DNA from 3 places in the Modestobacter sp. L9-4 genome. Region 3 is predicted to be linked to each of the others. Evidence: riboswitches for the same ligand, from Rfam matches in the RefSeq annotation. Region 3 holds a riboswitch; each other region holds the start of a gene.
The links. Region 3 has a riboswitch for thiamine pyrophosphate ahead of KUM42_RS10900 (ECF transporter S component). Riboswitches for the same ligand answer to the same signal wherever they lie in the genome.
Positions count from the first base shown of each region.

Region 1 (2,253 bases), 130 kb from region 3:
CGGGCCCGGGTGGCCAGCGCGCGCACGCCGGCGGGCTCGAGGGACTCCCCGGCGTCGGGCTTGGTGGGGGTGGACCAGACCGGGCCGATGCCCACCAGGTCCACGGTGCCGGCGGGCAGGGCCAGCACGGCGTCGAGCTCGGCGTCGCTGCCGGTGGAGACCCCGACCAGGGCGTCGGGCCCGAGCAGTGCCCGCACCTCGTCGGCGGGCAGGTCGTCCTGGCCGACGTGCACGCCGTCGGCGCCGGTGATCAGCGCGACGTCGACGGCGTCGTTGACGAACAGCGGCACGTGCGGTGTCGGCTCCAGCGCGGCCTGCACGGCGCGGGTCAGCGCGAGCAGCTCGCGGCGGCTGGCCGTCTTGTCCCGCACCTGGACGGCGGTGACGCCGCCGGCGACGGCCTCGGCGACCACCTCGGGCACCGAACGCGGCGCGCAGAGCAGGGTGTCGGTGACCAGGTAGAGCGTCGGGTCGAGGCGGCTCACCAGCTCACCTGCGCCCGGGCCAGCGCGTCGCCGTCCACCGCGTCGAGGGCGTCCAGCCACAGCGCGGCGAAGGTGCCCGGGCCGGCGGCGGTCGCGGCGGCGACCTCGGCGGCCAGCGCCACGTGGGCGTGCGCGGCGACGGCGCCGGTGAGCGCGTCCCCGGTGGCGGCGACGTAGGCCGCGACCAGCCCACCGAGGGCGCAGCCGGCGCCGGTGGTGCGGGTGAGCAGCACCGATCCCCCGCCGACCCGCACGACCCGGGAGCCGTCGGTGAGGACGTCGACCGGGCCGCTGACGGCGACGACGGCCCCGGTGCGCCGGGCGAGCTCGCCGGCGGCGTCGAGGGCGTCCTCGGGCCCGTTGACGCTCTCCACGCCGCGGCCGCCCTTCCCGGCACCGGCCAGCGCCAGCACCTCGGAGGCGTTGCCGCGGACGACGGCGGGCGAGAGGCCGACCAGGTCGGCGGCGAGCTCGGTGCGGAAGCTCAGCCCGCCAACCGCGACCGGGTCGAGCACCCAGGGGGTGCCGGCCTGCCCGGCGGACCGGGCGGCGATCCGCATCGCCTCGGCGGTGCGCTGGTGCACCGTGCCCACGTTGACCAGCACCGCGGAGGCGACCGCGGCGAACTCACCGGCCTCGGCCGGCTCGTCGACCATCGCCGGCGCCGCGCCCACGGCGAGCAGCGCGTTCGCGGTGATCGTCTGGACGACGGTGTTGGTGAGGCAGTGCACCAGGGGGGAGGTGCCGCGCAGCGCCGCGTTGGCAGCGCGCAGAGAGGTGGCGTCCACGCCGTGACATCCCTTCGCCAGCGAGAGCTGGAGCAGGTTCGACGGGTGTGTTCTCAGTCCCGGTCGGGACACCCCGTGTCAGCTGGCGACGCTAACACCACGGTGGTGACGCTCCGGAGCCGTCGTCCCGGGCGAGCGTTGCAGCTGTCACCCAGCGGAGTGAGCTGCTCACTCAACGTCTGCCTGCGTGCTGTCGTTGCTCCTACCGTTCCCCTCCAGGGACCCCGGCAGGAGCCGTGGGCCCACGTCGACACCGGGAGACCGAGGATGCGCAGCGCCACTGCTCGCCGTTCCCGGTCCCGTCGTGCGCAGACCCGGCTGGCCGCGGTCCTGTCGGCGACAGCGGCGCTGCTGCTGGCCGTCACGGTCGTCTGGCAGTCGGCGTCCGCGGGGTTCACCGACTCCACCGCCGCTCTGCGCCCGACCATCGGTGCCGGCGCCATCACGCTCACCGACGACGACTCCGAGGGCAAGCTCTTCACCGTCACCGGGCTGAGGCCGGGGGACACCACCGGACCGCGGTGCCTCACCGTGCGCTCCACGAACTCGACCGCGGGTGCCAACGCCCGGCTCTCCGACGTCCGGTTGTACGTCACCGGCGTGACCAGCAGCCGCTCGCTCGCCAACTGGCTCACCGTCGGCGTCCGGATCGGCACCGGAGGCGGCTTCGGCGACTGCACCGGCTTCCAGTCCGCGGCGCAGGTCTTCACCGGCCACCTGGCGGACCTGCCGGCAGACGGCTGGTCGAACGGGCGTGACGTGTGGGACGCGCCAGCCGCCGGTGAGACCCGTACCTACGAGATCACCGTGACCCTCGACAACGCCACGCCGAACAGTGCCCAGGGCGGCTCGGCCGGCGCCACGTTCGTCTGGGAGTCCAGGTTCCAGTGACCGCCACCGCCACCGCCACCGCCACCGCCCCGGCGGGGCTGCGGGCCTCCCGGGCGGCCCTCGTCGTCAGCGCCCTGGCCCGCACAGCG
Region 1 covers NZ_CP077800.1:2,179,808-2,182,060, reverse strand. Annotated here, with positions in the region: gene thiE (thiamine phosphate synthase) at 1-485, opposite strand, end outside; gene thiM (hydroxyethylthiazole kinase) at 482-1,273, opposite strand; TPP riboswitch at 1,266-1,359, opposite strand; gene KUM42_RS10270 (hypothetical protein) at 1,541-2,164, shown strand; gene KUM42_RS10265 (LamG-like jellyroll fold domain-containing protein) at 2,161-2,253, shown strand, end outside.
Region 1: it holds a riboswitch for thiamine pyrophosphate, as region 3 does, so the genes downstream of both, thiM (hydroxyethylthiazole kinase) here and KUM42_RS10900 (ECF transporter S component) in region 3, are expected to answer to the same signal.

Region 2 (2,253 bases), 1.5 Mb from region 3:
ACGCCGACCTCGCGGGGGAGGGGATCGGCCTTGCTGCTGCGTCTGGCCACGGGGGCCGATCCTGGCACGGGCCCCCGACGGGTCAGGGGTGCAGCACCAGCCGCCCGGTCACCTCGCCTGCGCGCAGCCGGTCCAGGGCCTCGTTGACCTGGGACAACGGCATCGTCGCCGCGACCGGCGGGGTCAGCTGCCCGCTCGCGGCCAGGGAGACGGCGGCCTCCAGCTCGGCGAGGGTGTTGCCGACGCTGGCGATCACCCGCTGCTCGGCGACCACCATGCCCAGCGGGCTGACGGTGAGGGAGTCTGCGCTGTAGCCGACCAGCACGAGCCGCCCGCGGCGGCCGAGCACGCCGGTGGCCAGCTCCAGCGTCGCGGTCACGCCGGCCAGCTCGACGACGACGTCGGCGCCCTGCCCGCCTGACAGCCGGGTCACCGCCTCGGCGGCGTCGGCGGGGGAGACCGCGGCGGTGGCGCCGGAGCGCAGCGCGGCCTCGCGGCGGGCGGCGTCCCGGCTGACCGCGATCACCGTGGCCCCGCGCCGGCGTGCGTCCTGGACGACGGCCAGCCCGACGCCGCCGCTGCCGAGCACCACGACGACCTCGCCGGGTTCGACCGCGGCCTCGGTGAGCGCGTGCACCGCCGTCGTCCCGGCGCAGCACAGCGGTGCGGCCGCGTCGAAGGACACCTCGTCGGGCAGCCGCACCAGGCAGTGCGCCGGGACGACGAGCTGCTCAGCGAAGGCGCCGTCGGCGGCGAAGGCGAGGACGCCGCGCGGGGCGAGGCACAGGTTCTGCCGGCCGCGCAGGCACCAGCGGCAGCTGCCGCAGAACAGGTAGTAGTAGACGGCGACCCGGTCGCCGGGTGCCCAGCCGGTGACGTCGGCGCCGACCGCGTCGACCACGCCGGCGGCCTCGTGGCCCAGCGTCATCGGCGTCCGGGACGGCGCGTAGAGCCCGTCGGTGAAGTGCAGCTCGGTGCCGCAGACGCCGGCGGCGTGCACCCGGACGCGCACCTCGTCGGCGGCGGGCTCGGGCACCGGGACGTCGTCCAGGGCGAGTGGCTGGTGGGCTCCGTGAAAGTGCGCCGCGAGCATCGGGCAGCTCCCTCCGCCGGCATGGACCGGATCAGGTGTGGACGGTCGGCGGGGTTCGTCCGCTCTTCTCAGCCCGCGCCCGGGCTCCCGTGTGCACGGGGGAACCTACTCGGGCTGCTCCAGCGGGTCGACGCGGCGGAGGAAGCCGCGGATCGACAGGTGGTCGGAGAGGGAGTCGCGGTGCGCGGGGCAGGCCGCCCAGACCTTCTCGCGGTCGGGTGTGTGGATCTTCGGGTTGTTCCAGATCAGCCGGTAGGACGCCGGTTCCCGGCAGCCCTTCGCCGAGCAGATCACCGGGTCGGTCGTCACGTGGGCGATTGTGCCGGGCCCTTCCGGGAGCCCGTGGGCGGTCGGCAGGCCGGGCTGACGAGCCGGTGCGTCGGCGGGCTGGGTGCGAGTCCGGACGTCGCTGGGCGCCCGACGCGGTGGCCGCCGCTGCGTGCTGCCGGGTCGCGAGAAGTCGGTCGACGGTCTGCTGTCAAGACACGGCCCAGATCTGTGGACAAGCCGCTGAGCTGCGGTTTCGTCTTGAGTGACATCCCGATCTGCCGTACCATTCGTACACGTGTTCGAACGGCGGACGGGGGTGGTCGTGAGCGAGTTGCGGTCGGCTCTGGAGGCCCTGGGTGCCGAGGACCTGACGTCGTCGTTCGGCGGGCCCCTGCTGGATCGACTGGCCCCTCTGCTGCAGGCGCACAACCAGCTGTCCGCGGAGATCGCCCGCACGGTGCGTGAGTGCGAGCTGACCCAGGCGCCGGAGCGCGACGGCCTGAGGTCGATGCAGTCCTGGCTCATCGGCCACGGGCTGCTGTCCAAGGGCGATGCGGAGCGCTTCGTGCGGGCCGGCCGGGTGGGCGAGCGGATGCCGGCGGTGGCTGCTGCGGCCTCGGAGGGGTCGGTGACCGCAGCGAAGGTGGTGGAGATCGGCCGCAAGCTGACCCCAGCGCGACTGGCGGCTGCGGTGGAGCAGGGCCATGACATGGCCGAGGTCGACGGCGCGATGGCCCTGGTGGCGGCCACGCAGACGCACGAGAAGCTGGCCGAGTTCGTGGCCTCCTACGTCGCCGGGGTCGACCCGGACGGGCCGGAGCCCGACCCGACCGAGGGCCGCCGGTTCTGGATGTCCAGGGGCGAGCACGGCTGGGACTTCGGCGGCCACC
Region 2 covers NZ_CP077800.1:778,240-780,492, reverse strand. Annotated here, with positions in the region: gene KUM42_RS03690 (MFS transporter) at 1-50, opposite strand, end outside; gene KUM42_RS03685 (alcohol dehydrogenase catalytic domain-containing protein) at 83-1,093, opposite strand; TPP riboswitch at 1,084-1,194, opposite strand; gene KUM42_RS03680 (hypothetical protein) at 1,199-1,402, opposite strand; gene KUM42_RS03675 (HNH endonuclease signature motif containing protein) at 1,686-2,253, shown strand, end outside.
Region 2: it holds a riboswitch for thiamine pyrophosphate, as region 3 does, so the genes downstream of both, KUM42_RS03685 (alcohol dehydrogenase catalytic domain-containing protein) here and KUM42_RS10900 (ECF transporter S component) in region 3, are expected to answer to the same signal.

Region 3 (2,253 bases):
GCCACGTCGTCCCCGGCCCGGATCATCACCAGCTGGGAGTCCGGGTCCTGGAACACCATGCCGACCCGCTGCCGGCGCCGGTCGGGCACGGCACCGTCGACGGTCAGCTCGCCGGCGGGGTCGCCGGTCTCGGGGTCCAGCAGACCGGCCAGCGCCCGGAGCAGCGTCGACTTGCCCGAGCCGGAGGCCCCGGTGAGCAGCACGCGCTCACCGGGGGCCACCGTCAGGTCGACGTCCCGCACCGCCCACGCCTTCCGCGTCGCGTGCCGGAACCCCCAGCCGGCCAGCCGCACTGCGGCTGGGGCCGTCACACGCGGGTGCGGCCGGCGGCGAACGAGGACAGTGCGCCGCTGGCCCGCAGGGCGCGGGTCAGCGCCATGCCGCCGATCCCGGCGATGAGCACCGTGCTGCCCACGACCAGCGCCAGGTAGACCGTCTTCCAGCCGGCGGTCCAGTCCGGGTAGTAGAAGTGGAAGTCCAGCAGGGCGGCGGCCAGCCCGGCCAGTGCCGCGGCCAGGAGCGCCTGCGGCCAGCCGGAGCGGCGGTAGCGGAACGCGGCGAAGCCCAGCTCGGCGGCCAGGCCCTGGAGCAGGCCGTACAGGATCACGGTGCTGCCGAAGTGCGAGCCGAGCAGCGCCTCGACGGTGGCACCGATGAGCTCGGCGAACACCGCGGCACCCGGCTTGCGCACGATCAGCGGCGCGACCACCGCGGCCACCAGCCAGACGCCGTAGAGGGCGGCCTGGCTGGGCGGGAAGCCGGCGAACGCCGGGCCGGTGGCGGTGTAGAGCAGCGACCACAGCCAGAAGACGACGCCGAAGGCGACGCCCAGCACGGCGGTGACGATGATGTCGACGGTGCGCCAGGACGACGTCCCGGGGGCAGCGTCGAGCGGTCGGACGGCCTTCTCGGCCATGGTGCTCCTCCAGACTCCCTGCGCCGGCATGACCCGGATCAGGTTCGAGGGTCTGCGGTTGCCCGCACTCTCAGCGCCGAGGCGCTCCCCTGTCGTGTGTGTGGCAGGAGCCTAGACCGACGACGCGTCCCCGCGGGTCGAGCCACCTGCCCGACCGGTCCGCCGCCAGCCGGTGCGGCCCGCCGGTCGGCGGGGCGGCTCAGCCCTGCCGGCGCTCCGGCCCGCCGTGCAGCCCGCGCCGGGCCATCGCCGCGGTCAGCGCCGTCCAGGTCCGGATCGGCAGCACCCTGACGACCTTCATCAGCACGGCCATCGGCAGCGGGAAGACGATCTCGGCGCGGTCGCGGGCGATGCCGTCGGCGATGGTGCGCGCGGCGTCCTCGACCGGGACCTTGAACGGCATCGGGAACCGGTTGCGGTCGGTCATCCGGGTGGCGACGAAGCCCGGGTTGACGGTCTGGACGACGATGCCGCGCGGCGCCAGCGACCCGCGCAGGCTCTCCAGCAGGTTGATCAGCGCTGCCTTGCCCGCGCTGTAGGCCTCCGAGCCGGGCATGCCGCGGTACCCGGCCACCGAGGCGACGCCGACGATGCGGCCGGACCCCGCGGCGGTCATCTGCGGGACGACGGCCTCCATCGTGTGCACCGCACCCATGACGTTGACCTGCAGGTGGTCGGCGAACAGCTGGGAGTCCCACGGTTCCACGTGGAACGCCGACCAGGTGCCGGCGTTGAGCACCGCGACGTCCAGGCCGCCCAGCGCCTCGCGCACCGCCCGGCCGGCGGCGACGGTGGCCGCCCGGTCGGTGACGTCGACCGGGACCACGGCCATCCGGCCCGCGGCCACCTCGGCCAGCTGGTCGGCGCTGCGGGCGCTGATCGCCACCCGGGCGCCGCGGTCGGCCAGCTCGCGGGCCAGCGCGGCGCCGATCCCGGTCGAGGCGCCGGTGACCCAGATGCGTGCTCCGTCCAGCTCCATCCCCTCAGCGTGGAGGATGGGGGCATGGCAGCACGTGGCAGGTCCGCACCCGCCGGTCGGCCCGGGCGAGGCGAGTTCGTCGTCTACCCGGGTGGGCCGACGGCGATCTACGACCTGCTGGAGCGGCTGTCCGCGGCCGCCGGCGACGCCCCGGAGTACGGCACCCCCGGCATCAGCCTGGACCGCACGCGGCTGACCGTGCGCTGGTTCGGCGAGCCGCCGGCCGCGGTGCAGCGGGTGCTCGACGGTGCGCAGGGCTTCGAGCTGACCGTCGCGCAGACCGAGTTCCGGCCCGCCGACCTGCGTGCCGAGGCAGCGCGGCTGCTGGCCGAGCACCCCGGCCTGGTCACCAGCGCCC
Region 3 covers NZ_CP077800.1:2,309,917-2,312,169, forward strand. Annotated here, with positions in the region: gene KUM42_RS10895 (ABC transporter ATP-binding protein) at 1-311, opposite strand, end outside; gene KUM42_RS10900 (ECF transporter S component) at 308-916, opposite strand; TPP riboswitch at 915-1,017, opposite strand; gene KUM42_RS10905 (SDR family oxidoreductase) at 1,116-1,895, opposite strand; gene KUM42_RS10910 (hypothetical protein) at 1,920-2,253, shown strand, end outside.